2 regions of the Streptomyces ficellus genome follow, and region 2 is predicted to be linked to the other one. Evidence: predicted binding sites of a transcription regulator. Region 2 holds the regulator's gene; the other holds the start of a gene.

Region 1 (15,237 bases), 990 kb from region 2:
GGCCTGGTCCTCGGAGAGGTACTGCAGCGGGGTGTAGTCCTCGCCGGTCTCCTGGTCCACCAGCACCGCGTGGCGCTGGCCGAAGGTGCCGCGGCGGGTGTCCTGGCCGGCGAGCCGGACCGGGGTGCCCTCCATCAGCAGCGAACCGATCGCCAGGGTCTCGCCCATGCCCCAGTCGATCGTGCCGTCCTCGACGGAGGCGGCGCGGCGCTGGAGCTGCGGCATCAGGCGCGGGTGCACCTTGACCCGGTCGGGGATGTTGACCTGCGACTCGGCGATCCGCTTCACGACCTCCTGGGAGACCCCGGTGGTGACGGAGACCGGGAACTCGGCCTGCGCCTCGGGGCTGTGCGCCGGGCCGGGCTGCGAGGTGGCCTCGCGGACCTCCGCGAACACCTTCTCCAGCTGGCCCTGGAAGTCCTGGAGCGCCTGCTCCGCCTCTTCCAGCGTGATGTCGCCACGACCGATGAGCGACTCGGTGTACAGCTTGCGCACCGAACGCTTCTTGTCGATCAGGTTGTACATCTGCGGGTTGGTGAACTGCGGGTTGTCGCCCTCGTTGTGACCGCGGCGGCGGTAGCAGATGAGGTCGATCACGACGTCCTTGTTGAACGTCTGGCGGAACTCGAAGGCGAGGCGCGCCACGCGCACCACGGCCTCGGGGTCGTCGCCGTTCACGTGGAAGATCGGCGCCTCGATCATGCGGGCCACGTCGGTCGCGTACATCGAGGAGCGCGACGACTCCGGGGCGGCGGTGAAGCCGACCTGGTTGTTGATGACGATGTGGACCGTGCCGCCGGTGCGGTAGCCCCGCAGCTGCGACATGTTCAGCGTCTCGGCGACGACGCCCTGGCCCGCGAAGGCCGCGTCGCCGTGCAGGGCGACGGGCAGGACGGTGAAGTCCGTGCCGCCCTTGTTGATGACGTCCTGCTTGGCGCGGACGACACCCTCGACGACCGGGTCGACCGCCTCCAGGTGCGAGGGGTTGGCGACCAGCGAGACCTTGATCTGCTCGCCGTCGAGACCGGTGAAGGTCCCCTCCGCGCCCAGGTGGTACTTGACGTCGCCGGAGCCGTGCATCGACTTCGGGTCGAGGTTGCCCTCGAACTCGCGGAAGATCTGCGCGTACGACTTGCCGACGATGTTCGCCAGGACGTTGAGCCGGCCGCGGTGGGCCATGCCGATGACGACCTCGTCGAGGCGCGACTCGGCCGCCGAGTCGATGACCGCGTCCAGCAGCGGGATGACGGACTCGCCGCCCTCCAGCGAGAACCGCTTCTGGCCGACGTACTTGGTCTGGAGGAACGTCTCGAACGCCTCCGCGGCGTTCAGCCGGCGCAGGATGCGCAGCTGCTCCTCGCGCTCCGGCTTGGAGTGCGGGCGCTCGACGCGGTCCTGGATCCACTTGCGCTGCTTGGGGTCCTGGATGTGCATGAACTCGATGCCGGTGGTGCGGCAGTACGAGTCGCGCAGCACGCCGAGGATGTCGCGCAGCTTCATCATGGACTTGCCGCCGAAGCCGCCGACGGCGAACTCCCGCTCCAGGTCCCAGAGCGTCAGGCCGTGCTCGGTGATGTCCAGGTCGGGGTGCTTGCGCTGGCGGTACTCCAGCGGGTCGGTGTCGGCCATGACGTGGCCGCGGACCCGGTAGGAGTGGATCAGCTCGAAGACGCGCGCGGCCTTGGTGACGTCGTCGTCGTGCGACGCGTCGATGTCCTTGAGCCAGCGGACCGGCTCGTAGGGGATGCGCAGCGACTCGAAGACGTCGTCGTAGAAGCCGTCCTCGCCGAGGAGGAGGTTGGAGACGATCCGGAGGAACTCGCCGGAGGCGGCGCCCTGGATGACCCGGTGGTCGTACGTCGACGTGAGGGTCATCACCTTGGAGATGCCCAGCTTGTTCAGGGTGTCCTGGGAGGTGCCCTGGAACTCGGCCGGGTAGTCCATCGAGCCCACGCCCATGATGACCGACTGCCCGGGCATCAGGCGCGGCACGGAGTGGACGGTGCCGAGGCCGCCGGGGTTGGTCAGCGAGACGGTGACGCCGGTGAAGTCGTCCATCGTCAGCTTGTTGTTGCGGGCGCGGCGGACGATGTCCTCGTACGCCTGCCAGAACTCGAAGAAGCCGAGCGTCTCGGCCTTCTTGATGCCCGCGACGACCAGCTGGCGCTCGCCGTTCGGCTTGACCAGGTCGATCGCCAGGCCGAAGTTCACGTGCTCGGGCTTGACCAGGACCGGCTTGCCGTCCTTCTCGCCGTACGAGTAGTTCATCGACGGCATGGCCTTGATCGCCTGCACCATCGCGTACCCGATGAGGTGCGTGAAGGAGATCTTCCCGCCCCGGGCGCGCTTGAGGTGGTTGTTGATGACGATCCGGTTGTCGAACAGCAGCTTCACCGGGACGGCGCGGACCGAGGTGGCGGTCGGCAGCTCCAGCGAGGCGTTCATGTTCTTGGCGACCGCGGCGGCCGGGCCGCGCAGCGGCACGTACTCGGGGCCGGAGGGCGCCTCACCGGCGGGCGCGGCCTTGGCGGCGGGCTTCGCGGCGGCGGGCTTGGCGGCCGCGGCGGCCGGCTTGGCCGGGGCGGCGGGCTGCGCGGCGGCCGGCTTCGCGGCCGGGGCCTGGGCGGCGGGCGCGGAGGCCGGGGCGGCGGGCGCCTGGGCGGCAGCGGCCTGTGCGGGTGCCGCTGCGGCCGGCTGCGCCGGGGCCTGTGCCGGGGCCGGGGCCTGGGCGGCGGGCGCGGTGCTCGCAGCCCCCGCGGCTACGGCACCCTCGCCCGCGGGCTTGTCCGCCGAGCCGGACGGGGCGCCCGGCTTGTAGTCGGCGAAGAAGTCCCACCAGGCACGGTCGACCGAATTGGGGTCCTGGAGGTACTGCTGGTAGATCTCGTCGACGAGCCACTCATTGGCACCGAACGCGGCGGCAGGGTTCGAAGATCCCTGCCCGTCCTGGTCGGTCGAGATACTCGAGTTACTGGGGGACTGAGACGACACGGCGGCAACCGCCCTCTTCCGCTTCACAAGGTGATGGACAGCGGAAATAAAGGCTACGCCTCCCTGGCCGGGACGTGCAGGCCGGGCGGGCCATCGTCGCGTAGATCACATCTGAGGACGTGTTTCGGCGCTATTAATGGCGGGAAACAAGCGTGGTTGCCCTGCGAATGGGTAGGAGGTCGCGCGGCTGCGGCCGGGACTTGCGCGCAACCGTGACCGCGTCCTGCCCATGTCTACGCAGAACGAGCCCCTCCGGTTCGAACCCTACGTCAACCCCGGGGCTTCGGGATCCCCGGAAGGGTGACCTGAATCCGGCATCCACGTGCGGATTCGGCCACGCCGATACGTCCGCCGTGCAGATCGACCGCCCAGCGGGCGATCGCCAGCCCCAGGCCCGTACCGCCGTCGCTGCCCGGACCGTGCGGCGCGTCGACCCCGCCCCGGTTGAACCGCTCGAAGACCTTGTGCCACTCCGACTCCGGAATGCCCGGGCCCTCGTCGACGACCTCCAGGTCCAGCGACTCCGGCTGCCGGCCGCGCCGCGCCCGTACCGTCACCCGGCCGTGCGGCGGCGAGTGCTTCACCGCGTTGTCGATCAGGTTCGCCACCACCTGGTGCAGCCGCTCGCTGTCCGCGTGCGCGGTCAGCTCCGGCGGCGACACGTCCAGGTGCAGGTGCACGTCGGTGCGGGTGTGGCTGCCGGAGCCGGAGCTCAGCCCGCGCTGCGCGGCGGCCAGGTTGGCCTCCTTCAGCACGCCCGACAGGTACGGCCACACCTCGAAGCGCCGTGCCCGGAGCGGTACGACACCGTTGTCCAGCCGTGACAGGTCCAGCAGCGTCTCCACCAGCCGGCCCAGCCGCTCCGTCTGCTTCAGCGCCGTGCGCATCGTCTCCGGATCGGCGGCCGAGACGCCGTCCACCACGTTCTCCAGCACCGCGCGCAGCGCCGCGATCGGCGTGCGCAGCTCGTGGGAGACGTTCGCCACCAGCTCCTTGCGGTGCCGGTCCACCGCCTCCAGGTCGTCCGCCATGCGGTTGATCGTGCAGGCCAGGTCGCCCAGCTCGTCCCGGCGGCCGGCGCCGCGCACCCGGCGCGTGTAGTCGCCGTGCGAGATCGCCTTCGCCACCGTGTTCATCTCGTCCAGCGGGGCCGTCAGGCCGTGCGCCACGAACTGGGTGATCAGCAGCGTGGCGATCACCGAGAAGACGGTGATGAAGCGCAGCTCGGTCTCGGTGCGCAGGGCCACCATCAGCAGCCCGGTCGTGATGAAGACCGAGACGACGACGAGTGAGCCCAGTTTGGTCTTGATCGAGATGGCGATCGAGACCGGGCGCAGCCGGGACCGGAGCGATCTCATGGCGCGGGCGTCTCCAGTGCGTAGCCGACGCCGTGGACCGTACGGATCCGCTCGGCGCCGATCTTGCGGCGCAGCGCCTTGATGTGGCTGTCCACGGTCCGGGTGCCCGACGCGTCCGCCCAGTCCCACACCTCGGCCAGCAGCTGCTCGCGCGAGAGGACCGCGCGGGGCGTGTTCGCCAGGCAGACCAGCAGGTCGAACTCGGTCGGCGTGAGGTGGACGTCCTCGCCCCTGACCCGGACGCGCCGCTGCGCGTGGTCGATCTCCAGTTCGCCCAGCCGCAGGATGCCGCTGCGGGGCGTGACGGCCGCCTGCGCGGCCCGCTCCACGCGCCGCAGCAGGACGTGGACGCGGGCGGCGAGCTCCCGCATCGAGAACGGCTTGGTCATGTAGTCGTCCGCGCCCACACCGAGACCGACCAGCATGTCCGTCTCGTCGTCGCGGGCCGTCAGCATCAGGACCGGCACCGGCCGCTGGGCCTGTACCCGGCGGCACACCTCCAGGCCGTCGAATCCCGGCAGCATGATGTCGAGGACCATGAGGTCCGGCTGCCACGCCTCGGCGGCGTCCACGGCCGCCGGGCCGTCGGTGGCCGTCTGCACCAGGAAGCCCTCGGCCCGCAACCGGGCGGAGATGGCCTCGACGATGGTGGTGTCGTCCTCGACGACCAGCACGCGGCGCTGTGTTCCCGGCGCGACCGCCGTGCCGGTGTTGCTGGTGTGTGTCTGCTCCATCGCCCCGCCCCTGTCGCGTCCTGCGCGAGCGTGTAGATCCGTGTGTTCGGTCAGCAGCGTAAAGGCACCGACCGCGTCCCGGCTACGCAGGGCGAACGGCGAGGTGGACCACGTCCGGTACGCCCCGGGCAACCGGGACCTCTTCGGTTCTTACCCCGCTGAATCCGGCATTCCGCAATGACTCTTCGAAATCGGCGGACGGCCGGGCCGACCAGACGGCGAGCACTCCACCGGGGTTCAGCCTGGCCGCGCAGGCCGCCAGACCGGCCGGCGAGTAGAGGCTGTCGTTGTCCTCCGTGACCGTCCAGTCGGGGCCGTTGTCGATGTCCAGGCACAGCGCGTCGAAGGTGTCGGGGGATCCGTGCACGTACGCGACGAGGTCGCCGTGGACCAGCACCGTGCGCGGATCGGCGAGCGCCTCGCCGGAGATGCGGGCGAGCGGGCCCGAGCGGTGCCAGTCGATGATCGCCTCCTCCCGCTCGACCACCGCGATACGGCCCCACGCGGGCTCGGCGGCGGCGTGCGCGAGCGAGAACCCCACCCCGAGCCCGCCGACGAGCACGGCGGGGTGCGGCCGCGCCCCGAGCGCCCGGAGCGCGGCGTCGACCAGCAGCCGCTCGGACCGGCCGTCGGAGGTGTCCATCAGGAACGTGCCGTTGGCGATGATCTCGAAGTCCGCGCCGCGCCGACGCAGCACCACCTCGCCGTACGGCCCCACGCGGCGGTCGAGCGTCACGGGGTCGGGAACCGGTGTCGTCGGGGGCGTCGTCGCCTGTGTCGTCGCAGCCATGATCCTGAGCGTAGCGACAGCCGCCGGGCGGGGGCCGGGTCTTTTCGCGCTGCCCGGGACGCCGGCTTCCGCACCGCTGCTGACGGGGCTTCATGAACGCCTCCGCCGTTTCTGTGACGCAGGTCATGGACGCGCGCGGACATGATCGCGTTGGGTGGGGCAAGCATGATCCGGGGGCTGTACGGGGGATTCGTCGGCAACAGGAAAGGGCGGCCTCGCGTGCACCAGCTCCGGACGCGCGGTACGGACGACGGCGTCGAGCTGCTGAGGGGCATCCCGCGGCAGCGCACGGCCATGGCCACGGCCGGTGGCGACGGTGCCGCCGTGGTGGCCGCGCCCGGACGGGTGCCCGGGTGGCGCCGGGCGGGGCGGTTGCTGCCCACGCCGACCGGAACGCCGTTCACCTTCGGCTACACCCTGGTCCTGCTCGCCACCTCCCTGTTCGACGAGTACGGCGACCCCGCGACCGTCAGCGGGCTGCTGCACGCCTCCAGTACGGACGTGGCCCATCTGTCGCGCACGCCGCTGCTGGTGCTCGCCGCCAGCGCGCTGTGGGTGGCGGGCGGGTTGTTCTCGCCGTACGCGATCGGGTTCGTCTTCGTCCTGACGGCGCTGGAGCGGCGCATCGGGGCGTGGCGGGCGGCCGCCGTGTTCCTGCTGGGGCACGTGGTGGCGACGCTCGCGACGGAGATCCCGGTCGCGCTGTCCGTCCTGGCCGGGCACCTGCCGGGCACGTCCCTGCACCGGCTCGACTACGGCATCAGCTTCGGTCTGATGGCCTCCGTGGGCGCGCTGGCCGGACTGCTCGGCCCGGTGGCGCGCGGATCCGTACTGGCGTGGGTGTCCCTGATGCTCCTTCAGGACCTGGTCGCCTTCGAGGACCCCCTCACCAACTGGGGCCACCCGCTGGCCCTGGTCGTCGGCGTCGCCTGCTGGCCGCTGCTGCGCCGGACGACCCGTACCTAGCTCCCCTTACCTGGCTCCGTACGATCCCGGTCAGCGCTCCGTACGATCCCGGTCAGCGGTCCCTGGTACCGCCAGCCCAGCGCGCCGTAGAGCGCCCGGCCGTCGGTGGTCGCGGCGAGGACGCCGGTCGTGGCGCCCGCGCGGGCGCCGGCCGTCTCCAGGGTGCGCAGCACGGCGCGGCCGAGCCCCCGGCGCCGGTGGCCGTCGTACGTCTCGACCTGGTCCACGACCGCCGTGGCGCCGGTGGGGGCGATCTGCCCGCGGGCGGCGAGGGTGCCGTCGGGCGCGAGGATCCGGACCCGGTAGACCCCGTCACGGGTGGCGGTCTCCGTCGCGTACCCGTCCGGGAGGGCGGGGGCGGCGGTGGCGCGCAGCGCGGTGAACATCATGAACCCGGGGTCGTCGGGCACGGTCCAGCCGGGGGTGATCCAGCCGGCGGCCCGCTCCGGTGCGGCGAGGATCTTGAGCCAGGCGCCCGGCTCCGTGACGTTCTCGCACAGCTTGCGCACGGAGACCTCGTCGGGCTCCGGCAGGACGTGCCGGAAGACGTGGTGCGGCAGGCCGACGTCGATGCGGTAGCCCCACGGTTCCTCGACGGCGGCGGGCGTGCCGCGGGAGACGGTCCATCCCGCGACCCACGCGGATGTAATGGTTGCAGAGTCCATAGGTCTATTACATCCGGCGATTGGGTGCGGCGCCAGAGGGTTTCTGTGTGTCAAATGGTGACAAACGGGGCATTGTTGGGCACTCCTTGATTCGCCGACGACGAGGTGGCCGGGTACCGGCGCCCGTCGCGCGGACCAGAGATCGAAGGAGAAAGAACGCAGCATGAAGACCATGAGCAGCACCCTGAAGCGGCTGGCCGTCCCGGCCCTGGTCGCGGGCATGGCCCTTCCCGTCGTCCTCGCGGCGCCGGCGACCTCCGCCGAGGCGGGTGCCACGGTGACCCGCTACAGCGGGGTCGTCACCCTCAACGCCCGCACCGGCGTGGAGAACCGGGTCACCTTCTCCGCCAACGCGGCCCGCGAGCTGGTGGTGCGCGACACCTCCGGTCTGAAGGTGGGCCCGGGCTGCCGGCGCGTCGGGACCGACGGCACCTCGGCCGTCTGCGGTTCGCTCTCCGCGGTCACGCAGGTCCGCGCGATGCTCCGGGACCGGAACGACGCCGTACGGGTCGGCGTCGCAGAGGCGAGCGTCATCGACGCGGGCAACGGCCGGGACTTCGTGCAGACCGGCGCGGCGAACGACACGATCAACGTCCGGGACGGCGAGGGCGGCGACCGGGTCGAGACCTGCGGCGGCGGCACGAACGACACCTTCTTCGCCGACGCGGCCGACGTCATCCCCATGAGCTGCGAGGTCCGGTTCTTCGACTAGCCGACCAGGCTTCCGGTCGTCGCAGGCCCGGCGGTTCTCGTCCCGCCGGGCCTGCGGCGTGCCCGGACGCGCCCGGGCACGCCGTGGAGGTCAGGGGCGCGGCGCCTTCACGCCGTGCGCCGCCCGGTACTCCGCCGCCAGCCACGGCCCGAGGTCCTCGATGAGCGCGCCCAGCACCGTGGGGTCCGCGGCGGCCGGGTGCCGGCCCACCCGGACGGCCGTCCGCATCTGCGCGGCCCGCCGCGGGTAGTAGCCGCCGAACACCGCCGCCATCTCGTCCAAGTCGCTCGTCCAGTCGCCCCAGCGCGGCATCACCAGCGTGAAGCCGGTACGCACCAGGTGGCGGCCCACCCAGCGGCCCAGCCGCCCGCGCTCGGCGTCCGTCGTGGCCTCGGCCAACCGCCGCCGCCAGCGCGGCAGGAGCAGCGCGAGGTCGCCGTTCGTCTCGCGGGCGAGCAGCGAGGTGGGCCGGTAGCGGGGCAGCCGCCCGGCGAGGTCCTCGCCCAGCAGCGGGGTGCACAGGCACGCGACGAAGAAGCCGAGGTCGTACCGTTCCCGCTCGCTCAGCAGCGTCCCGGAACTCGTCAGCAGGGTCCCCACGCCGTCGATCTGCGGGAAGCGGCGGTCCAGTCCCGCCTCCAGGTCCCGGACGGCCGCCCGGTCGGCCTCCGCCGGCTCCTCGCGCAGCGCGACCAGCAGGTCGAGGTCGGAGACCCCGACGGTGGCGGTGCCGCGCGGAATGCTGCCGTAGAGGTACGCGCTGTGGAGGAGGGCGGGGCCGAACGTCTCCGCGAGGCACGCGCGAGCCGCCTCCACCACCGGCGCGAACGCCTCGGGCACACGGTCGAGCGCGCCCTCGCGGGCCAGGGTTCCGTCCTCGTTCAGCACGGGCTCCACTCTGCCCGCACCGGGCCCCGAGTGATGATCGCTCAGAGCGAACAGTGCGCGGGGAACACCCGGGCGGTCATGAGCATTGAGTCAGTACAGCTCAACTTGACTGCCGAAGGGGAGATCATGGCTTCGACGTCCTCACCGCTCACCCTGCCCGTGCTGCCGCTCGACGACGAGGTCGTGCTGCCCGGGATGGTGGTGCCGCTGGACCTGTCCGACACCGAGGTGCGCGCCGCGGTGGAGGCCGCCCAGGCCGCCGCCCGGTCGTCGGGGGCGCCGGGCAAGCCACAGGTGTTGCTGGTGCCGCGCATCGACGGGACGTACGCGGGGACCGGTGTCCTCGGCACCGTCGAGCAGGTGGGGCGGCTCTCCGACGGCGACCCCGGCGCGCTGATCCGTGGCCGTGGCCGGGTGAAGATCGGCGCCGGTACGACGGGGCCCGGTGCGGCCCTGTGGGTGGAGGGAACCACCGTCGGCGAGTCGGTGCCCGACCCGCTGCCCGGCGCGGTCGCCGAACTCGTCAAGGAGTACAAGGCGCTCGCCACCAGCTGGCTGAAGAAGCGCGGCGCCTGGCAGGTCGTGGACCGGGTCCAGCAGATCGACGGCGTCTCCGCCCTCGCCGACAACTCCGGCTACTCGCCCTTCCTGACCGCCGCTCAGAAGGTGGAGCTGCTGGAGACGGAGGACCCGGTCGCCCGTCTGAAGCTCGCCACCGAGCAGCTGCGCGAGCACCTCGCCGAGCAGGACGTCGCCGAGTCCATCGCCAAGGACGTCCAGGAAGGCGTCGACAAGCAGCAGCGCGAGTTCCTGCTGCGCCGTCAACTCGACGCCGTACGCAAGGAGCTGCGCGAGCTCAACGGTGACGGGGACGGCGAGGAGTCCGACGACTACCGGGCCCGCGTCGAGGCGGCCGACCTCCCCGCGAAGGTGCGCGAGGCCGCGCTCAAGGAGGTCGACAAGCTGGAGCGGTCCAGCGACCAGAACCCGGAGACCGCCTGGATCCGCACCTGGCTCGACACGGTGCTGGAGATGCCGTGGAACGAGCGCACCGAGGACGGGTACGACATCAAGGGCGCCCGGGACGTCCTGGACGCCGAACACGCGGGCCTGGAGGACGTGAAGGAGCGCATCACCGAGTACCTCGCGGTGCGCAAGCGGCGTGCCGACCGGGGCCTCGGCGTCGTCGGCGGGCGGCGCGGCGGGGCCGTCCTCGCCCTGGTGGGGCCGCCCGGCGTCGGCAAGACCTCGCTGGGCGAGTCCGTCGCGCACGCGATGGGCCGCGGCTTCGTCCGGGTCGCGCTCGGCGGCGTACGCGACGAGGCGGAGATCCGGGGCCACCGGCGTACGTACGTGGGCGCCCTGCCGGGCCGGATCGTACGGGCGATCAAGGAGGCCGGGTCCATGAACCCGGTGGTCCTGCTCGACGAGATCGACAAGGTCGGCTCCGACTTCCGGGGCGACCCGGCGGCGGCCCTGCTGGAGGTCCTCGACCCGGCGCAGAACCACACCTTCCGCGACCACTACCTGGAGGTCGAGCTCGACCTGTCGGACGTGGTCTTCCTCGCCACCGCCAACGTCCTGGAGGCCATCCCCGAGGCCCTGCTGGACCGCATGGAGCTGGTCCGCCTCGACGGCTACACCGAGGACGAGAAGGTCGTCATCGCCCGCGACCACCTCCTGCCGCGCCAGCTGGAGCGGGCGGGCCTGGAGCCCGGCGAGGTGACGCTGGACGAGTCGGCGCTGCGCAGGCTCGCCGGTGAGTACACCCGCGAGGCGGGCGTGCGGAACCTGGAGCGGTCGGTCGCCCGGCTGCTGCGCAAGGTCGCGGCCCGGCACGAACTGGGCGAGCAGGAGCTGCCGTACACCATCGGCGCGGACGACCTGCGCGGGCTCATCGGCCGGCCGCACCACGTGCCCGAGTCCTCCCAGGACCCGGCCGAGCGCCGCACCTCCGTGCCCGGTGTCGCCACCGGACTCGCGGTCACCGGCGCGGGCGGTGACGTCCTGTTCGTCGAGGCGTCGCTGGCCGACCCCGAGACGGGCGCGGCCGGGCTGACGCTGACCGGCCAGCTCGGTGACGTGATGAAGGAGTCCGCGCAGATCGCGCTGAGCTTCCTGCGGTCGCACGGCGCCGAACTGGAGCTGCCCGTCACCGGCCTGAAGGACCGGGGCGTGCACATCCACTTCCCGGCGGGCGCGGTGCCCAAGGACGGCCCGAGCGCGGGCATCACCATGACGACGGCCCTCGCCTCCCTGCTGTCGGGGCGGCTCGTCCGCGACGACGTGGCGATGACGGGCGAGGTGTCCCTGACCGGGCGGGTGCTGCCGATCGGCGGGGTCAAGCAGAAGCTGCTGGCCGCCCACCGGGCGGGCATCACCACGGTGATCATCCCCAAGCGGAACGAGGCGGACCTGGACGACGTCCCGGCCGAAATCCTCGACAAGCTGGAGGTCCACCCGGTCACGGACGTCCGGCAGGTCCTGGAACTGGCCCTCGCCCCCGCGAGGACGGAGGTTCCCCTGGCCGCCTGACCCCGAGCCCCGGGGTCCCTGTGACCCCGGGGCCGCCTGGGCTCCGGGCCCGGCCAGGGCCCTGGGCCCCGCCGCAGCCACTCCCGTGACGGGGCCTCAGAGGCGGGCCGGGGCCGGCGGCGCGGGGGTCGCCGCGGCCTTCACCGCGCGGTCGTACAGGGCGCGCGTCCTCGCGTCGAAGACGACCGCCGTCGACTCCGTGTCCGTGTCCCCGCCGCTCAGGACACCGATCAGGCGGCCGTCGGCGAGCCACGGGCTGCCGCTCGTACCGTCGAAGAAGCCGTCGCACTCCATCCGCATCGACCCGGCCAGGTCCGGGTCCCTGCGGGTGTCGGTGGTGCACGTGACGGGCGTGCCGTCCGGGTTGTGGTCCGCGTTGGGGTAACCGGTCACCGTCACGCGCCGCTCGGGGCCGGACGTCCAGTCGGGCCGGGCCGCGCCCACCACCTGTTGCACCTGGCGGCCCCGGCTGTCGGGGTCCAGCGTCAGGAACGCGTAGTCGTGGGCGTCCGCGTCGTCACCGGCGGCCTTCCACGCGTCGGCCACCTGCACCGTACGGACCTTCCACGTGCCGTACGGGGTCCGGCCCGCGCCCTTGCCGCCGTAGCCCGGGGCGAACGAGAAGTCCGAACTGGCCGAGCCGTCCGCGTACACGCAGTGCGCGGCGGTCGCGACGACGTTGCCGCGCGGGCTGTCCACCACGCTCGCGGTGCACCAGTGGCCGTCCTCGTCCAGGAGCACCCCGACCGTCGGCAAACCCGCGGACGCCGCCGCCGAACGCTGCGGCGCCGGCTTCCCGCTCGCGACGCCCCCGGGCGAACCGCCCGCGCGCGGGGCCGAATGGGACGCGCCCCCGCACGCGGTGGCGGTGGTCACGACGGCGACGATCCACAACAACGGCCTCTTCCAGCGCATACCGCACATCCTTGCCCATCGCCCGGCCCGTCATCCAGCCATCCCCGCGACGCCGCCCGCGCCCCCGCCTGGAACCGGGTCCGGGCCCCCAGCGACTCCAGCAGCCCGCTGATCCGCCGCCGTGCCGTGTGCACATGGACGCCCAGCCGGCGGGCGATCGCCTCGTCCTTCAGCCCCGCCGCGAGCAGCGCCAGCAGTTCGCGCTGCGGCTCGGGCAGGGCGGCCCCCGGCCCGGGCAGAGCAGTCCCGGCCCCGGCCCCCGTCCCCGTCCGGGTTCCGCTTCCGTCCGTGGCGGGCAGCGGGACGGCCCGCTCCCACACGGCCTCGAACAGCGGCAGCAGCACCCCGCACAGCAGCCCGTCACCGATCACCAGCGCGGTGGCCCGCGGACCCGCGGCGTCCGTCGGTGGCAGCAGCGTCACGCGCCGGTCCACCGCCACCAGCCTCGCCGGGACGTCCGCCGCCACCCGCAGCCGCAGCCCGCGCCCCACCAGGCCGGACAGCGCCCGCACCCGGTCCGGGTCGGCGAGCCCGGCCCGGTCCAGCACCGCCCGCACCTCCACGCCCCGCGCCAGCAGCGACTCGACGTCCAGCGCGGTGAAGGGAGGGCGGTCCAGGATCACGACCTCCCGTTCCGCCCCCTCCAGCAGCCGCCCGGCCCGCTCGGCGACGGCCCGCCCCGTCACCACCTCGACCCGCCCCCGGTCACCCCCGGGGGCGTCGGCGTCCCCCGCGAGCCGGTCGGCGGCCAGCCGCAGCCGCGCCAGCTCGGCCGACCTCAGATGCAACTCGGCCTGGCGGCGGTGGATCAGCGTACGGATGGCGGCGGCGGGCGCGGCCGGGTGCGGCAGCGCGTCGCTCTCGCAGGACGACGGGTGGGGCGGCCGGGCGAAACCGTGCTCGACGAGCCGTTCCAGCGCCTCGTCCAGCTGCGTGCGCGGCAGGTCGAGCAGCCGCGCCAACTCGTCCGCCCCGTCCGCCTGTTCCCGCAGCAGTGCCTCGTAGGCGCGCTGCTCCGTCCTGCCCAGGCCAAGAGTGGTCAGTTCTCCCTGGATCATGCGTCGGATTCTCACTCCGTCTTCACAGGCCACACAAGTGTGCGTGTCCACTTCTCAACCCCTCCCGTCCGTTGCCGCCCCGCCGGGACCACGGCTTGCATGGCCATGACCACCTGAACGGCTGACCAGCACGTGGGAGGGGTACGGACTGTGCGCAAACCCAGCACGCCCGGCACAACCGGCACGCATTCGGTGAGATCCGGCATACGGGCCGGGGCCCGGGGAGCGGCGCTGCTCGCCGCCGCAGGGCTTCTGATCACCGCGGTTCCGGCCTCGGCGGCGACCCCGCCGGCCACCGAACCGCCCGCCGACGTCATCCCGGGGGCGACCACCGAGACGCCCGCGCTCGTCGACGGCATCCGGGAAGCGGCCGACGCCGGAGCCCGCCCGGCGGACGCGGCGCGCGAGCACCTCGCCGCCAGGGAGAGCCGTTACAAGATCGCCGAACCGGGGCGCGATCTCGCCCCCGTACAGACGCTGAAGCGCGGTGCGGAGGAGACCGTACGGCTCCAGCAGAAGCACAAGGGCGTGCCGGTGCTCGGCGGGCAGTACGTCGTCCGGATGGAGACCAAGGGCGGCAAGCGGGTCGTCACCGGCACCTCCGGCAAGTACTTCACGGACCTCGCGACCGGTGTGACGCCGACCGTCGCCGAGGAGGTGGCGGTACGCCGCGCGGTCTCCGCGACGCAGAGCAGGCTCGGCGGCCACCGGCTGGCGCTCGCCGACGCGCGGCGGGCCGAGAAGCGCGAACAGCCGCTGCACGGCACCGCCGGGGGCCTCGTGGTCATCCCGCGCGGCGAGGGCGTCCTCACCTACCACGTCACCGTGCGCGGCACCCACCCGCTGACCGGCGCGCCGGTGCTCCAGCACGTGTACGTGGACGCCCGGGCCGGGTTCCCGGTGCTCCAGTACAGCGGCATCAAGACGATCACCCCGCCGAAGGCCCCGACGGGCAAGGCCCTGTCCGCCAAGGCCGCGACCGCCCGGGCGGCGAAGGCCCCGGCCGACGACCCGGCCGCCCCGCACCCGGGCATGGCGGGCAGCGGCACGCTGCTGAACGGCACCAAGGTGGACCTCGACGTCCGCAAGGCCGCCGACGACCGGTATGTGCTGGCCGACCACGCCCGGATGGCCGCGGGCAGCAAGAACGCCCTCACCACCTGGGACGCCCGCGACAAGGACGTCTCCGAGGTGCTGGGCGGCTGGCCCGCCGACCTCAAGGAGTTCGGCTCGCCGACCCCGCAGTTCGGCGCGGACGCCACGGACTCGGGCGCGGTCGACGCGCACTGGGCGGCCGGGCAGGTCTACGACTACTACAAGCGGCACCACGCGAGGGACGGCCTCGACGGCCGCGGCTCGGCCGTCAACTCGCTCGTCGGTGTCACCCAGTTCGGCATGCCGTACGTCAACGCCTTCTGGGACGGCACCAAGATGGTGTACGGCTCCGGAGACGACGACTACAAGCCGCTCTCGGCCGACCTGGACGTGGTCGGCCACGAGATGACGCACGGCGTCGTCGAGAACAGCGCCAACCTGGTCTACGCGGGCCAGTCCGGCGCCCTCAACGAGGCCGTCGCCGACTACTTCGGCAACGCCATCGACGTCACGCAGTCCGGCATGGCGAT
Region 2 (15,237 bases):
TCCTGGAGGATGCGGTCGGCGTGTTCCGGGACTGCTTGCTGGAGGTGGCGGGCGTAGCGCTGCTTGGTCTGGATGCCGGGCGTGCGGCGGACGAGGTCGTCCAGGACCGGGACGGCCACGTGCGCGTACGCGGTCTGGAGGTCCAGAGCGGCCTCCACCTGCTGCTCCCACACCGGTCAGAAGGGAGGCTCAGATCCGGAGCCGCCCCTCGGGGGTTCCGCTGCCTCGATCAGCTTGTTGGTGAGTTCGATGGTGGCGAGGTACCACCAGAAGATCCAGTCCAGGAAGGCGTCGTTGTAGTCGGCGAGCTGGTCCGCGCGACGGTGGCGCAGGTCGAACCCGTTGGCGATCTTGAAGAGATCGCCGTCGTTGGGCTTCCCGAGTTCTTCGCGGATCAAGGAGCGGCGCTCCTCCAGAATGCCGACAGCTGCAACGATCGCCGACCGCTTGCTTTCCAGGGAGGCGTCGCGAGCACGGAAGAGTGCGATTGCGTGCCGGACGCGGGCGGTGACGGTAGGCGGGCTGTCGTTGAGGACGCGGTGCACCAGTTGGTGGCGCGCGTCGTCGGTCACGGTGACAAGCCGACCCAAGTCCTCGCCCTCTGCGGCGAGCTCGTACTCGATTCCGACTTCACGCAGCAGCTCGTTGACCTTCGTGCGGTACAGGATTCGAGCAGGGCCGTTGTGGAACTCCGAGTGATGCCAGCCGCATGCGCCGTAGGAGTGGAAGCGCCGCAGTCGCGGACGGCTGACGAGATCGTGGAAGACCTCGATCAGACCGTAGAAGATGTCCTCGTCCCAGACCGTCGGAGTCAGTGGCCACAGGCCCGGGATGCCCAGGCGCCGCGCGATCACAGCAGAGGCGTCAGGCAGGTCCTCCGGGCCGTCGACGCAGTCTTCGCCGAATTGTTCGACCAAGTACCCGTTGTCCGCGAAGTCGCTGACGATCAGCGAGAACTCGCGCCGGACATCTCGCGCGGTGCTCCCCTTGGCAGAGAGGCTGAGCCCTTGGCACTGAGGCCAGTACGGTCGGGGCGCGACTGCGGGTCGGATCTCCGAAGCTCGGCTGATGAGTTCCTCGAACCAGTCCTCCCGGGTGTCTCCCCTGTACCGGCTTTCCCTCGTGGAGCCCCAGCCGCCGTGGGGGGTCTCGACTTCCTGGAAGTCCGCAACGGCTGTCGATCCGACCAGGGCCTCAGTGAGGAGCCACTCCACGCGCTCTTCCCATGAGGAACGGGAGCCCTTGGTCCTCAGGATGCGTTCCCCCTCCGACACGAAAAGCGATGTCGGCCACACCAGCTCGTAGTTGCTCAGGTCCACGATCACGGCGCCATCATCACTCAATCGCGCGAGCAGCGGGATGGACTTCTGCCCATGCTGTGCGCCCGTTCTCCCCCCGAGTTCGCCGTTCCCGATACGAGCGATCTGGACCGATCGGCCCCCGCCCTGACTCCGCGCGAGGTCCGGTATGGCACGCGAATGGCACGCGGCCCCCAAGAGGTCTAGACAACGACGAAGCCCCAGGTCTCTGACCTGGGGCTTTACCTTGGAGCGGGTGACGGGAATCGAACCCGCGCTCTGAGCTTGGGAAGCTCATGTTCTACCATTAAACTACACCCGCGTAAGACGGACCGGTCCATGTGAACCGGCGTCGTACCGTCGCTCACTGTACCCCATCCGTCGGCCCCCGGTGTATCGCGCCGCGGGGTCTTTGTGCTGTGTGGGGGACGGATCGGTGTGCGGGTGGGGGGAGTTGGGGCGTACGGTGTGGGGGCGGAGTGCCGCGTGGAGTGGTGTCCCGTTGATCCCCTAATGTGGCTTTCTCGTCCACGCATCATTGGGGAAGGGACTTGATGGACTTGGACTCCATGGAGCGCGCCGTCGCCGTCCGCTGTGCCGAGGGGCACGTGTTCAGTACCGCTTCGTTCCCGATGCAGCAGCTCGGGGCCGGCCGGATCGGGCCCGGGCGGCTGTTGCGGTGTCCGCGGTGTGCGCGGTTGCGGCAGGCCGTGCCCGTGGGGGCGCAGCGGCGGTAGCGCGGGTACGGCGGGTACGGGAGTGCGCGCGGGGCTGTCCGATTGGGGCGGGCCCGCGCGCTCTGCGTATCCTCGGGACGTGCTTCTCTCAGACAAGGACATCCGGGCCGAGATCGACGCCGGGCGGGTACGCATCGACCCGTACGACGACTCCATGGTGCAGCCCTCGAGCATCGACGTGCGGCTGGACCGCTACTTCCGGGTGTTCGAGAACCACCGGTACCCGCACATCGACCCCGCGGTCGAGCAGGCGGACCTGACGCGGCTGATCGAGCCGCCGGGCGACGAGGCGTTCATCCTGCACCCGGGTGAGTTCGTGCTGGCGTCGACGTACGAGGTGATCAGCCTCCCCGACGACATCGCCTCCCGGCTGGAGGGGAAGAGTTCGCTGGGGCGGCTCGGGCTGGTGACGCACTCGACGGCCGGGTTCATCGACCCCGGGTTCTCCGGGCACGTGACGCTGGAGCTGTCGAACCTCGCCACGCTGCCGATCAAGCTGTGGCCGGGCATGAAGATCGGGCAGCTGTGCATGTTCCGGCTCAGCTCGCCGGCGGAGTTCCCCTACGGCTCCGAGAAGTACGGATCGCGCTATCAGGGGCAGCGGGGGCCGACCGCCTCGCGGTCCTTCCAGAACTTCCATCGGACGCAGGTGTGAGCATGAGTGACGTACGGGAGAACCTGACCTACGAGAAGTTCGGGACCGCGATCCGCGAGCTCGCGCAGACCATCGCGGACGACGGGTACGAGCCCGACATCGTGCTGAGCATCGCGCGCGGCGGGGTGTTCGTGGCCGGCGGCCTGGCGTACGCGCTGGACTGCAAGAACATCCACCTGGTCAACGTCGAGTTCTACACCGGCGTCGGGACCACGCTGGAGATGCCGGTCATGCTGGCGCCGGTGCCCAACGCGATCGACTTCAGCGACAAGAAGGTGCTGATCGCCGACGACGTCGCCGACACCGGCAAGACGCTGAAGCTGGTGCACGACTTCTGCCTCGGCAACGTCGCCGAGGTGCGCAGCGCAGTGATCTACGAGAAGTCGCACTCGCTGGTGAAGTGCGAGTACGTCTGGAAGCGCACCGACGAGTGGATCAACTTCCCGTGGAGCGTCGAGAAGCCCGTCGTGCAGCGGTCCGGGCAGGTTCTGGACGCCTGACGTACGCGGACATCACGAGAAAGGCCCCCGCCTGGTGCGGGGGCCTTCCTCGTGCGTCGGGCGTCAGATCGTGCCCAGCTTCAGCAGCGACAGCAGCGCCACCAGCTGGATCGCCGACGCGCCCAGGGCCTTCGGCCACGGCAGGTCGTGCGACTTGCTCACCATCGACGTGAACAGCGCCGCCGCCGCCAGCCAGGACAACCAGCCGACGATCTGCACGAAGGTGTTCTCGCCGCCGAGGAACAGGGCGAAGAGCAGGCGCGGGGCGTCCGTCATCGACATGATCAGCATCGAGAGGCCGACCGTCGGCTGCCAGGCGCCGTCGCCGCCCAGCTGGCGGGCCAGCGTGTGGGTGACCGCGCCGAGGATGAGGCCACCGACGACGAACATGGCGCCGGTCACCAGGACGTACGGGACGGCCGTCGACAGCGTGGCGTTGATCGCGTCCTCGCGGGCCTGGTCGAACCCGAAGAGGGCCAGCAGGCCGTAGAGGAAGGTGATCACCAGCGCGGGGCCCCAGACGGCGTGGTCGCGCATCTGGAAGAACGTGGGGCCCGGGCGCATGACGATGCCGTTGAGCAGCTGCTTCCAGTGCAGGCGCGGGCCCGCCGGGGCGTGGGTGGCGCCCGCCTGGTAGGTGGTGCCGCCGCCCTCGTACGGGGCGCCGTCGCCCGCGTACGCCTCGTCGTGGATGCTGAACGCCCGGGTGTGACCCGGGTTGTTCGCGGCGTACGGGTCGTGCGGGGGAGCGGGGTGCGCCTGCGCGTAGGGGTCGCCGAAGTACTCCGGCTCGCCGTACGGCTGCTGCTGCCCCTGCGGGTACGCCTGCTGCCCCTGGGGCCACCGCGCCTGCGGTTGCCCGTACGGGGGCGGCGCCGCGGGCCCGCCGTACGGCGCCTGCTGCGGTTGTTGTTGCGGGGTGCGGTTGCTCCGGCCGCGTCCGATCCTGAATCCAGCCACGTCATCGAACGTACCCGGTCCCGGCGTCTCCCGTGGACGGGGCCCGGAGACGGGGCGCCTTTGCTGCGGAGCTGTGACATCCCCTAAGGGGGCTCCCCGGAGGCTTCCTGCGGGCCCGGCAGGGTGTACGCGAACGGCCGGACCCGCCCCCTCGGGGCAGGTCCGGCCGTTTCGGTGACGTACCTCCGGAACTACTTCACCGGCTCGGGCTCCGCGTCCGCGTCCTCCGCCGGCGTCGGCTCGACCGGGGTCTTGACCGAGTCCAGCAGGAGCTGGGCGACGTCCACGACCTGGAGGGTCTCCTTCGCCTTGCCGTCGTTCTTCTTGCCGTTCACGGAGTCCGTGAGCATCACGAGGCAGAAGGGGCAGGCGGTGGAGACGATGTCCGGGTTGAGGGACAGGGCCTCGTCGACGCGCTCGGTGTTGATGCGCTTGCCGATCCGCTCCTCCATCCACATCCGCGCGCCACCGGCGCCGCAGCAGAAGCCCCGCTCCTTGTGGCGGTGCATCTCCTGCTGGCGCAGGCCCGGGACGGCCGACATGATCTCGCGCGGCGGCGTGTAGACCTTGTTGTGGCGGCCCAGGTAGCACGGGTCGTGGTACGTGATCAGGCCGTCGACCGGCGTCACCGGAACCAGCTTGCCCTCGTCGATGAGGTGCTGGAGCAGCTGGGTGTGGTGGATGACCTCGAACTCGCCGCCGAGCTGCGGGTACTCGTTCGCGATCGTGTTGAAGCAGTGCGGGCAGGTCGCGACGATCTTCTTGGCCGACTTCGGCTTCTTCGTCGACTCGTCCTCGTCATCCTCGCCGAACGCCATGTTCAGCATCGCCACGTTCTCCTGGCCGAGCTGCTGGAACAGCGGCTCGTTGCCCAGGCGGCGCGGCGAGTCACCGGTGCACTTCTCCTCGCCGCCCATGATCGCGAACTTGACGCCCGCCATGTGCAGCAGTTCCGCGAAGGCCTTGGTGGTCTTCTTGGCCCGGTCCTCCAGGGCGCCGGCGCAGCCGACCCAGTACAGGTAGTCGACCTCGGTGAGGTCCTCGACGTCCTTGCCGACGATCGGGACCTCGAAGTCGACCTCCTTGGTCCACTCGACGCGCTGCTTCTTGGCCAGCCCCCAGGGGTTGCCCTTCTTCTCCAGGTTCTTGAGCATCGTGCCCGCCTCGGACGGGAACGCGGACTCGATCATCACCTGGTAGCGGCGCATGTCGACGATGTGGTCGACGTGCTCGATGTCGACCGGGCACTGCTCCACGCACGCGCCGCAGGTGGTGCAGGACCACAGCACGTCCGGGTCGATGACGCCGTTCTCCTCCAGCGTGCCGATCAGCGGGCGCTCGGCCTCGGCGAGGGCGGCGGCCGGGACGTCCTTCAGCTGCTCCTCGGAGGCCTTCTCGTCGCCCTCCATGGTCTTGCCGCCACCGGCCAGCAGGTACGGGGCCTTGGCGTGCGCGTGGTCGCGCAGCGACATGATCAGCAGCTTGGGGGAGAGCGGCTTGCCGGTGTTCCAGGCGGGGCACTGCGACTGGCAGCGGCCGCACTCGGTGCAGGTGGAGAAGTCGAGGATGCCCTTCCAGGAGAACTGCTCGACCTGGGAGACGCCGAAGACGGCGTCCTCCGCCGGGTCCTCCCAGTCGATCTCCTTGCCGGCGGTGGTCATCGGCTGGAGCGCGCCGAGGGCGGTGGAGCCGTCGGCGTTGCGCTTGAACCAGATGTTCGGGAAGCCGAGGAAGCGGTGCCAGGCCACACCCATGTTGGTGTTGAGCGAGACCGTGATCATCCAGATCATGGTCGTGCTCAGCTTGATCATCGCGAAGAGGTAGACCAGGTTCTGCAGCGCGCCGACGCTGAGGCCCTTGAACGCCAGGACCAGCGGGTACGAGGCGAAGTACGCCGGCTCGTAGTGGTCGACGTGATGCAGGGCGCCCTCCAGGCCGCGCAGCACGTAGATGGCCAGGCCGATGGTGAGGATGACGTACTCGACGAAGTACGCCTGGCCCATCTTGGAGCCGGCGAACCGCGACTTGCGGCCGGGGCGCGAGGGGAGGTTCAGCAGGCGGATGACGATCAGCACGCCGATGCCGAGGGTGGTCATCGCGCCGATGAACTCGATGTAGAGCTCGTACGGCAGGAAACCGCCGAGGACCGGCAGCGTCCAGTCGGCCTGGAACAGCTGGCCGTAGGCGGTGACGATCGTCGGCGGCAGCGTCAGGAAGCCGACGGCCACGAACCAGTGGGCGATGCCCACGATGCCCCAGCGGTTCATCCGCGTGTGACCGAGGAACTCCCTGACCAGGGTGACGCTGCGCTGGTAGGGGTTGTCGGTCCGGGTGCCGGCGGGGACGGGCTGGCCCAGCTTGAAGTACCGGACGAACTGGCCGATGGCGCGGGCGAGCAGCGCAACGCCGACCACGGTCAGGGTCAGCGACACAATGATCGCGGCGAGTTGCATGGAGGCTCCTCGGGCCTGCGAGGGTGGGAGAGCTTGGGGCACTACTAAGCGGTAACTTATTCAGTCCGTGCTGAGCGTACCCAGTTATCCCGCCGCACTGTAGCCGCGCAGGCGGTGATCTGCGTCGCTCAGGTGAGCCTGACCGGGCACGGCCCGCAGCGCCCGCGCAGTCCCCAGCAGCAGGGCGAGATCCAGGCCGATCCACTGGTGCTCCACGTAGTGCTGGTCCAGCAGCAGCGGCTCGTCCCACGGCAGCGCGGAGGCGCGGCGGAGCTGCGCCGGGCCGGTCAGCCCCGGTCTCACGCTCCGGCGCCAGGGGCTGTCGGCGCCGGGGGCGCCCGGCGGCAGCGGGGCCGGGCCGACCAGCGACATCTCGCCGCGCACGACATGCGGCAGGCACGAGAGCACGTCCAGCCGGAATCGGCGGACGGGCAGGTGGCGCAGGGTGAAGGGGTGGCCGTCGAGGCCGGTTCTCGTCTCGCGTACGAAGACCCCGCCGGGGGGCCGTCTCAGGGCCGTCACCAGGGCGCCCGCGAGGAGCAGCGGGGCCACCAGGGCGAGCAGGGCCGTGCCGAGGGTCAGATCGAGGATGCGCTTGGGGTGTGGGGAGCGGGGGAGTGGGGAGGGGCGCATGGGACACACACCTGACGACTTTGCGAAGGATGGCGATTTTGCCGCTCTTGGCAACTCATGCGGCTTTTGCTTCGTTGTTTGAACGATCGCACGGTTGTGTGTGAGGTGGTAGTGGTTCGCGGGTACGCGGCGGGTCGTGCCGCGCCGCGCGGGCGCCGTGCGCCGGGATGCTGCCACGGCCCCAGGCAGTGAAGTTGAGCGACCACGACTCAAGCCTGTTGACTCACGTCCGGGCGTCATGCATCCTTGAGCCTGTTCCACTCAAGTCAGCTGGAGGAATCGAAAATGGCACGTGCGGTCGGCATCGACCTGGGCACGACTAACTCCGTCGTCAGCGTTCTGGAAGGCGGCGAGCCCACCGTCATCACCAACGCCGAGGGTGCCAGGACCACGCCGTCCGTCGTCGCCTTTGCCAAGAACGGCGAGGTGCTCGTCGGCGAGGTGGCCAAGCGCCAGGCGGTCACGAACGTCGACCGGACCATCCGGTCCGTGAAGCGTCACATGGGCACCGACTGGAAGATCGAACTCGACGGGAAGAACTTCAACCCGCAGCAGATCAGCGCCTTCATCCTGCAGAAGCTGAAGCGCGACGCCGAGGCCTACCTGGGCGAGAAGGTCACCGACGCGGTGATCACCGTCCCGGCGTACTTCAACGACTCCGAGCGCCAGGCCACCAAGGAGGCCGGCGAGATCGCGGGCCTCAACGTCCTGCGCATCGTCAACGAGCCGACGGCCGCCGCCCTGGCGTACGGCCTCGACAAGGACGACCAGACGATCCTGGTCTTCGACCTCGGTGGCGGCACCTTCGACGTCTCGCTGCTGGAGATCGGCGACGGCGTCGTCGAGGTGAAGGCCACCAACGGTGACAACCACCTCGGTGGTGACGACTGGGACCAGCGCGTCGTCGACTACTTGGTCAAGCAGTTCCAGTCCGGCCACGGCGTGGACCTGTCCAAGGACAAGATGGCCCTCCAGCGCCTCCGCGAGGCCGCCGAGAAGGCCAAGATCGAGCTGTCCTCGTCCACCGAGACCTCGATCAACCTGCCCTACATCACGGCCTCCGCCGAGGGCCCGCTGCACCTGGACGAGAAGCTCACGCGCGCCCAGTTCCAGCAGCTGACCTCGGACCTGCTGGAGCGCTGCAAGACGCCGTTCCACAACGTGATCAAGGACGCGGGCATCCAGCTCTCCGAGATCGACCACGTGGTCCTCGTCGGTGGCTCCACCCGTATGCCGGCCGTCGCCGAGCTCGTCAAGGAGCTGACCGGTGGCCGCGAGGCCAACAAGGGCGTCAACCCGGACGAGGTCGTCGCCATCGGCGCCGTGCTCCAGGCCGGTGTCCTCAAGGGCGAGGTCAAGGACGTCCTGCTCCTCGACGTGACCCCGCTGTCCCTCGGCATCGAGACCAAGGGCGGCATCATGACCAAGCTCATCGAGCGCAACACCACGATCCCGACCAAGCGGTCCGAGATCTTCACCACGGCCGAGGACAACCAGCCGTCCGTGCAGATCCAGGTCTACCAGGGCGAGCGCGAGATCGCGGCGTACAACAAGAAGCTCGGCATGTTCGAGCTGACCGGCCTCCCGCCGGCCCCGCGCGGCGTCCCGCAGATCGAGGTCGCCTTCGACATCGACGCCAACGGCATCATGCACGTGACCGCGAAGGACCTGGGCACGGGCAAGGAGCAGAAGATGACCGTCACCGGCGGCTCCTCGCTGCCGAAGGACGAGGTCGACCGGATGCGTGAGGAGGCCGAGCGGTACGCGGAGGAGGACCACAAGCGCCGCGAGGCCGCCGAGAGCCGCAACCAGGGCGAGCAGCTCGTCTACCAGACGGAGAAGTTCCTCAAGGACAACGAGGACAAGGTTCCGGGCGACGTCAAGACCGAGGTCGAGACGGCGGTGAACGAGCTCAAGGAGAAGCTGAAGGGCGAGGACACCGCCGAGATCCGCACCGCCACCGAGAAGGTCGCGGCCGTCTCGCAGAAGCTCGGCCAGGCCATGTACGCGGACGCCCAGGCCGCGGGCGGAGCCGCCGGTGCCGAGGGTGACGCCCCGGGCGCCGCCCAGGGTGCCGCCGCCGACGACGACGTGGTTGACGCCGAGATCGTCGACGACGAGAAGCCGAAGGGGGCCGCATGACGGAGGAGACCCCGGGCTTCGAGGAGAAGCCCGACGTCCCCTCCGGCGCCACGCCCGACGACGCCGCCGAGCCCGCCGGTGCCACTCCTTCCGCGAACCCCGCGGAGGAGGGCCCGGCGGCCCCGGCAGGGGACGCGACCGCTACCGTCGCCGGCCTGACGGCCCAGCTGGACCAGGCCCGCTCCGCGCTCGGTGAGCGCACCGCGGACCTCCAGCGGCTCCAGGCCGAGTACCAGAACTACCGCCGCCGGGTCGAGCGCGACCGGGTCACCGTCAAGGAGATCGCCGTCGCGAGCCTCCTGACGGAGCTGCTGCCGGTGCTCGACGACATCGGCCGCGCCCGCGAGCACGGCGAGCTGGTCGGCGGCTTCAAGTCGGTGGCCGAATCGCTGGAGACCGTCGCCGCGAAGATGGGCCTCCAGCAGTTCGGCAAGGAGGGCGAGCCCTTCGACCCGACGATCCACGAGGCCCTGATGCACAGCTACGCGCCGGACGTCACCGAGACGACCTGCGTCGCGATCCTCCAGCCGGGGTACCGCATCGGCGAGCGGACCATCCGGCCCGCCCGGGTCGCGGTGGCCGAGCCCCAGCCGGGCGCCACGCCGGCCGCGCAGGCCGGAGGGGCGTCCAAGGAGGAGCCGAAGGCGGCCGACGAGGAGAGCGGTGGCCCCGACGAGGGCTGACGCACGGACCATGACCGGTGACCGGAAGGAGGGACGTCGATGAGCACGAAGGACTTCGTGGAGAAGGACTACTACAAGGTTCTCGGCGTCCCCAAGGACGCCACCGAGGCCGAGATCAAGAAGGCGTACCGGAAGCTCGCCCGCGAGTTCCACCCGGACGCCAACAAGGGTGACGCGGGCGCCGAGGCGCGCTTCAAGGAGATCTCCGAGGCGAACGACGTCCTCGGCGACGCCAAGAAGCGCAAGGAGTACGACGACGCCCGTGCCCTGTTCGGCAACGGCGGCTTCCGCGCCGGTCCCGGTGGCGGAGCCGGCGGAACGTTCAACTTCGACCTGGGCGACCTCTTCGGGGGCGCCCAGGGCGGGGCCGGCACGGCGGGCGGCGCCGGTGGCTTCGGCGGCGGCCTCGGGGACGTCTTCGGCGGCCTGTTCAACCGGGGCGGCACCACGGGCAGCCGCACGCAGCCGCGCCGCGGCCAGGACGTCGAGTCCGAGGTGACGCTCAGCTTCACCGAGGCGGTGGACGGGGCCACGGTCCCGCTGCGGATGTCCAGCCAGCAGCCCTGCAAGGCCTGTTCGGGCACCGGCGACAAGAACGGCACACCGCGCGTGTGCCCCACCTGCGTCGGCACCGGCCAGGTCTCGCGCGGCGGCAGCGGCTCCTTCTCGCTGACCGACCCGTGCGTGGACTGCCGGGGACGCGGGCTCATCGCCCAGGACCCGTGCGAGGTCTGCCACGGCAGCGGCCGCGCCAAGTCGTCCCGCACCATGCAGGTCCGCATCCCCGCGGGCGTCTCCGACGGGCAGCGCATCCGGCTGCGCGGCAAGGGCGCGCCCGGCGAGCGGGGCGGCCCCGCCGGTGACCTGTACGTGGTGGTGCACGTCGACTCCCACCCGGTCTTCGGCCGTAAGGGCGACAACCTGACCGTCACGGTGCCCGTCACGTTCGACGAGGCGGCGCTCGGCGGCGAGATCAGGGTGCCGACCCTCGGCGGGCCCCCGGTCACGCTGAAGATCCCGGCCGGCACGCCCAACGGCCGGACGATGCGCGCCCGCGGCAAGGGGGCGGTCCGCAAGGACGGCACGCGCGGGGACCTGCTGGTCACCGTCGAGGTGGCCGTGCCCGTGGACCTGGGCGACAAGGCGCGCGAGGCGCTCGAAACGTACCGGGAGGCCACGGCGGGTGAGGACCCGCGGGCCGAGCTGTTCCAGGCCGCGAAGGGGGCTTGAGATGGACGGACGCCGTCGCAATCCGTACGAGCTGACCGAAGAGACACCGGTGTACGTCATCTCGGTGGCGGCCCAGCTGAGCGGCCTGCATCCGCAGACGCTGCGTCAGTACGACCGGCTGGGCCTGGTGTCGCCGGACCGTACGGCGGGGCGGGGCAGGCGTTACTCGGCCCGTGACATCGAACTGCTGCGGCAGGTGCAGCAGTTGTCGCAGGACGAGGGCATCAACCTGGCGGGCATCAAGCGGATCATCGAGCTGGAGAACCAGGTCGCCGCCCTCCAGTCGCGGATCGCGGAGCTGTCGGCGGCGGTCGACGGCGCGGCGGCGGCGATGCGGCAGCGGGAGGCGCAGGTGCACGCCTCGTACCGGCGGGACCTGGTGCCGTACCAGGAGGTCCAGCAGGCGAGCGCGCTGGTGGTGTGGCGCCCGCCGAAGAAGCGCGGCGAGCACACCTGACACCCTGGAGGGGCCCCTTCCGTTCGCGGCGGAGGGGGCCTTTCGTCGTCGTACGGGCGTGCGATGATCCCGGGATGCGTATGACATGGGGGGCCTCGCACGGCCGGCTGCGCGCCGGGGCGGTGCTCATGGCGGCCGTGGCCGTGCTCGCGGTGGGCGGCTGCGACGACGAGACGGGTGACGCGCCGCTGCCGGAGCGGATCACCGCGAGCCCGGGTCCCGCGAGCCCGGGGTCCCGGGCGGCGGAGGAGGCGGACTGCCCCGTCTCCGGGGTGCGCGTCGGGACGGGGATGACCGAGGCCGCCATGGGGCTGCGGGCGATGGGCCTGACCCTGCACAACTGCGGAACGAGGCCGTTCGAGGTGAGTGGGTACCCCGCGCTCGACGTGCTCGGCGAGGAGCGGGAGAAGCTGGACGTCACCGTCGTGCGCGGTTCGGACGTGGACACCACCACCAAGCCCTCGGTGTTCGTCCTCGCACCCGGCGCCCGGGCGACCGCCTCGGTGGTCTGGCGCAACACGGTGACCCGCACCGACGTGGTGGCGACGAACGGCGCCTACGTCAGGGTCACCCCCGCGCCCGGCGCGGCCGCCCAGACGGCCGCCCCGCAGGACGGCGGCCCGCTGGACCTCGGAAACACCGGCCGCGTCGAGGTCACCCCCTGGCGCCCTGCTCAGGACCGCTAGGGCGTGTTTCGAAAGTCCCGTCTGGCCGGGAACGCCTGGCACGCACCCTCGCGGCGTTGTCGGCCGTCGGCGCAGCCCGCTGCGCTCTCCGACCTCCGCCTTGCGATCGCACGCCCCAGACGCCCCCGGCCCCGCCCTCCGGGCGGACGACGCTACTTTCGAAACACGCCCTAGAAGAACTCCGTCACCATGTCCAGCGTCGCCTCCCACAGCGGCTGGGCGCCCGTGCCGAAGGCGGCGGCGAGGGCGGTGCCGATGGCGACGTCCAGGGGGCGCGGCTCGGTGTCGTCGTGCCAGTCGGCGCTCACGCGGCCGTCGCCGGACGACTCCAGCTCGCCGATCCGGCGGCCGTCGCGCAGCAGCCGGCTGTCGCCGTACGAACAGGGCACGAGCCGGTAGCGGGTGCCGTCGAGCCGGACGTCGACGCGGTACGAGCGGCGTGAGAGCCGTCCCTTGGCGGGCCGGAGGGGGACCGGGCGGCCGTCGACGGTGAGCGTCAGCAGGGCGGGGTCGCGGGTGCCGATCGGGATGTGCGGGTCGGCCTCGGTGCCGGCGGCGCGGACGAGCCGGACGTGCGGGAGGCCGGGGCCCGTGACGTCGAGGGTGCCGGTGGCGGACCGCAGGTCCACGGCGGGGGCGGCGGGGAAGGTGTCGTGCATGGTCAGTGGTCCTGCTCCAGGATGCCGGACTGGGCTATGAGGTAGCCCAGTTGTGCGCGGCTCCCGCTGCCGAGGACGGCGGCGAGCTTGGCGATGTGGGCGCGGCAGGTGCGGACGTTCATGCCGAGGCGGCGGGCGATGGCCTCGTCGACGTGGCCCTCCACGAGGAGTTTGGCGATGGAGCGCTGGACGCCGCTGATGCCGTCGGACTTCAGGTCGTAGGGGATCTCCTCGTTGATGGGCACGGCGAGCTGCCAGAACTGGTCGAAGACCCCGGCGAGGTAGGCGACCAGGCCGGGGTGGCGCAGCTCCAGGGCGACCTGGCGGTCGCTGCGGGCGGGGACGAAGGCGACTTCGCGGTCGACGATGATCAGCCGGTCGATGATCTGCTCCAGGGTGCGCACCTGCACCTCGGGGCCCACGTGTTCCAGGTACGTCAGCGTCAGTTCGGTGTGCCGGGCGGTGTGCTGGTAGAGCGTGCGCATCCGGATGCCCCGGCCGAGCAGGGGCCGGACGCGGCGCAGGGCCTCGCTCAGGCCGTGGGCGGGGCGTCCGCCGCCGGGCTGGACGGTGAGCAGTTCCTTCTCGCAGCCGGCGACGACGCGGTCCAGCGTGGCGTTGATGCGGCTCAGGCCCTCCAGCACGGTGATGGCGTGCGTGGTGGGGGCGTTCTGCGCGCTGATGGCCATGAATGGCTCGAACGCGTCGGACAGTTCGACGGTGAGACGTCTACGCTCCAGGATCTCGCGCTCGATGGGCTGGAGCAGTTGGGCCAGCGCGGAGGAGGGCGGCACGGGACGGAGCCACTGGGCGTCGTCCGGGTCGGGGTGCAGGAGCGACAGGTCGAGCAGGCACGGCACCTCATCCGCCTCTGACCGGGGTATTCGTCCACTGCGCAAGGCGTTGGCGTAGAGCTCGGAACCCGCATCGCACAACTCTGTGTGGGAATGGGGGTGGCCAGGCTTGTCCGGATTTACGCTCATCTGTACACCCCCAGGCTCCTGCATCTCAGGAACATGATGCCTGCCGCAGGTGGTGGAAGCGTGGAGAGTGAGCAATCGTCGTAGCCGCGGGGGTTGGAAAGAGACGTTGCCTTCAAGTGAGGTTGCTCGGTGATGACGAAGAGACTCATACGCGCGGTGGTTGCCAGTGCGTTCATCGCTGCCGGCGCGGTAGGGGTTCTGGGGGCGGCCGAGGGTCAGGACTCGCAGGCGGCTCCCGGCACCGGAATCACGACGCAGGACCCGGGCTGGACCGCTGCGCCCGCCGCGCCGGGACTGATGGTGAACGACCCCTCGTGGACCACCGCACCCGTCAGGTCGGGTGCCGCCGTACAGGATCCCGGCTGGACCCTCGCGTCCGCGCGGCCGGGACCGGAGACGTTCGACCCGGGCTGGACCGCCGCGCCCGCGCAGGCGGGCCCGGCGGCGAACGACCCCGGCTGGACCCTCGTCGGCGCATGAACGTTCCCGACGACTCGCGCTTCCGGCGCGAGATGGCATCCGCTTACCGGTCCGGGTGGCATTTCATCGACCTCGTCACGGCTGTGCCGCACAGTGGCGATTCGTTGATGGTCACCCTCTTCGGGGAGCCGATCGTCATCACGCGCGGAGACGACGAGGACATCCGAGCCTACCGATGCCTCCGACGGCCCCGCGGAGCTCCGCAGCCCGTCCGGTGCGCCATCCGGTACGGCATGATTTTCGTCAACCTCGACCAGCGTGACCACCAGCTCGTCGAGCCTGAGACCACCACCGCCACCCCCCGCAGCGCCTGAGCGATTCCCCCGTCGTTGTAAATCGCTCAGGTGCTTCCCCCACACAGCGGCGCCATCGTGGACCTGAACACGATGGCGCCGTTGTGCTGTCCGCGTACGGTCGCCGTCAGGCCGCCGGCGTCAGGCGCGTCCCATCGCCCGTGTGAGGGCGATCTCGATGACGACCCGGTCCGGGTTCGGTGCCGGCGTGCGGTCGTAGCGCGCCGCGTACCGCTCCACCGCGTCCGCGACGACCTCGGGCTCGGTGCGCACCCGCGCCACGCCCTCCAGCGTCGCCCAGCGGCCCTTGTCCACCTGGCACACCGCCACCCGCGCCCCCTCCGGACCCGCGGCCAGTACGTTGGCGACCTTCCGGCTGTGCTTGTTG

The links. Region 2 encodes HspR, which represses chaperone genes until heat shock. Its sites were predicted from a motif close to TTGAGNNNNNNNNNCTCAA; they were not measured.
Region 1: the regulator HspR is predicted to act here: its motif matches at 9,190-9,208, upstream of lon (endopeptidase La).

What each region holds. Positions count from the first base shown of each region.
Region 1 is NZ_CP034279.1:2,414,205-2,429,441, reverse strand. Features, by position in the region: gene EIZ62_RS10300 (multifunctional oxoglutarate decarboxylase/oxoglutarate dehydrogenase thiamine pyrophosphate-binding subunit/dihydrolipoyllysine-residue succinyltransferase subunit) at 1-2,991, opposite strand, end outside; gene EIZ62_RS10295 (HAMP domain-containing sensor histidine kinase) at 3,261-4,349, opposite strand; gene EIZ62_RS10290 (response regulator transcription factor) at 4,346-5,083, opposite strand; gene EIZ62_RS10285 (spermidine synthase family protein) at 5,166-5,873, opposite strand; gene EIZ62_RS10280 (rhomboid-like protein) at 6,093-6,839, shown strand; gene EIZ62_RS10275 (GNAT family N-acetyltransferase) at 6,836-7,504, opposite strand; gene EIZ62_RS10270 (hypothetical protein) at 7,677-8,216, shown strand; gene EIZ62_RS10265 (nucleotidyltransferase domain-containing protein) at 8,307-9,104, opposite strand; gene lon (endopeptidase La) at 9,231-11,639, shown strand; gene EIZ62_RS10255 (trypsin-like serine protease) at 11,736-12,554, opposite strand; gene EIZ62_RS10250 (helix-turn-helix domain-containing protein) at 12,512-13,612, opposite strand; gene EIZ62_RS10245 (M4 family metallopeptidase) at 13,805-15,237, shown strand, end outside.
Region 2 is NZ_CP034279.1:3,399,941-3,415,177, reverse strand. Features, by position in the region: gene EIZ62_RS15085 (hypothetical protein) at 1-173, opposite strand, end outside; gene EIZ62_RS15080 (hypothetical protein) at 177-1,325, opposite strand; tRNA gene EIZ62_RS15075 (tRNA-Gly) at 1,547-1,620, opposite strand; gene dcd (dCTP deaminase) at 2,115-2,690, shown strand; gene EIZ62_RS15060 (phosphoribosyltransferase) at 2,693-3,190, shown strand; gene EIZ62_RS15055 (Yip1 family protein) at 3,254-4,150, opposite strand; gene EIZ62_RS15050 ((Fe-S)-binding protein) at 4,342-6,603, opposite strand; gene EIZ62_RS15045 (sugar transferase) at 6,688-7,236, opposite strand; gene dnaK (molecular chaperone DnaK) at 7,522-9,378, shown strand; gene grpE (nucleotide exchange factor GrpE) at 9,375-10,061, shown strand; gene dnaJ (molecular chaperone DnaJ) at 10,101-11,291, shown strand; gene EIZ62_RS15025 (heat shock protein transcriptional repressor HspR) at 11,293-11,748, shown strand; gene EIZ62_RS15020 (DUF4232 domain-containing protein) at 11,823-12,434, shown strand; gene EIZ62_RS15015 (hypothetical protein) at 12,605-13,093, opposite strand; gene EIZ62_RS15010 (helix-turn-helix transcriptional regulator) at 13,096-14,076, opposite strand; gene EIZ62_RS15005 (hypothetical protein) at 14,209-14,556, shown strand; gene EIZ62_RS15000 (Rieske (2Fe-2S) protein) at 14,553-14,870, shown strand; gene EIZ62_RS14995 (pyridoxamine 5'-phosphate oxidase family protein) at 14,991-15,237, opposite strand, start outside.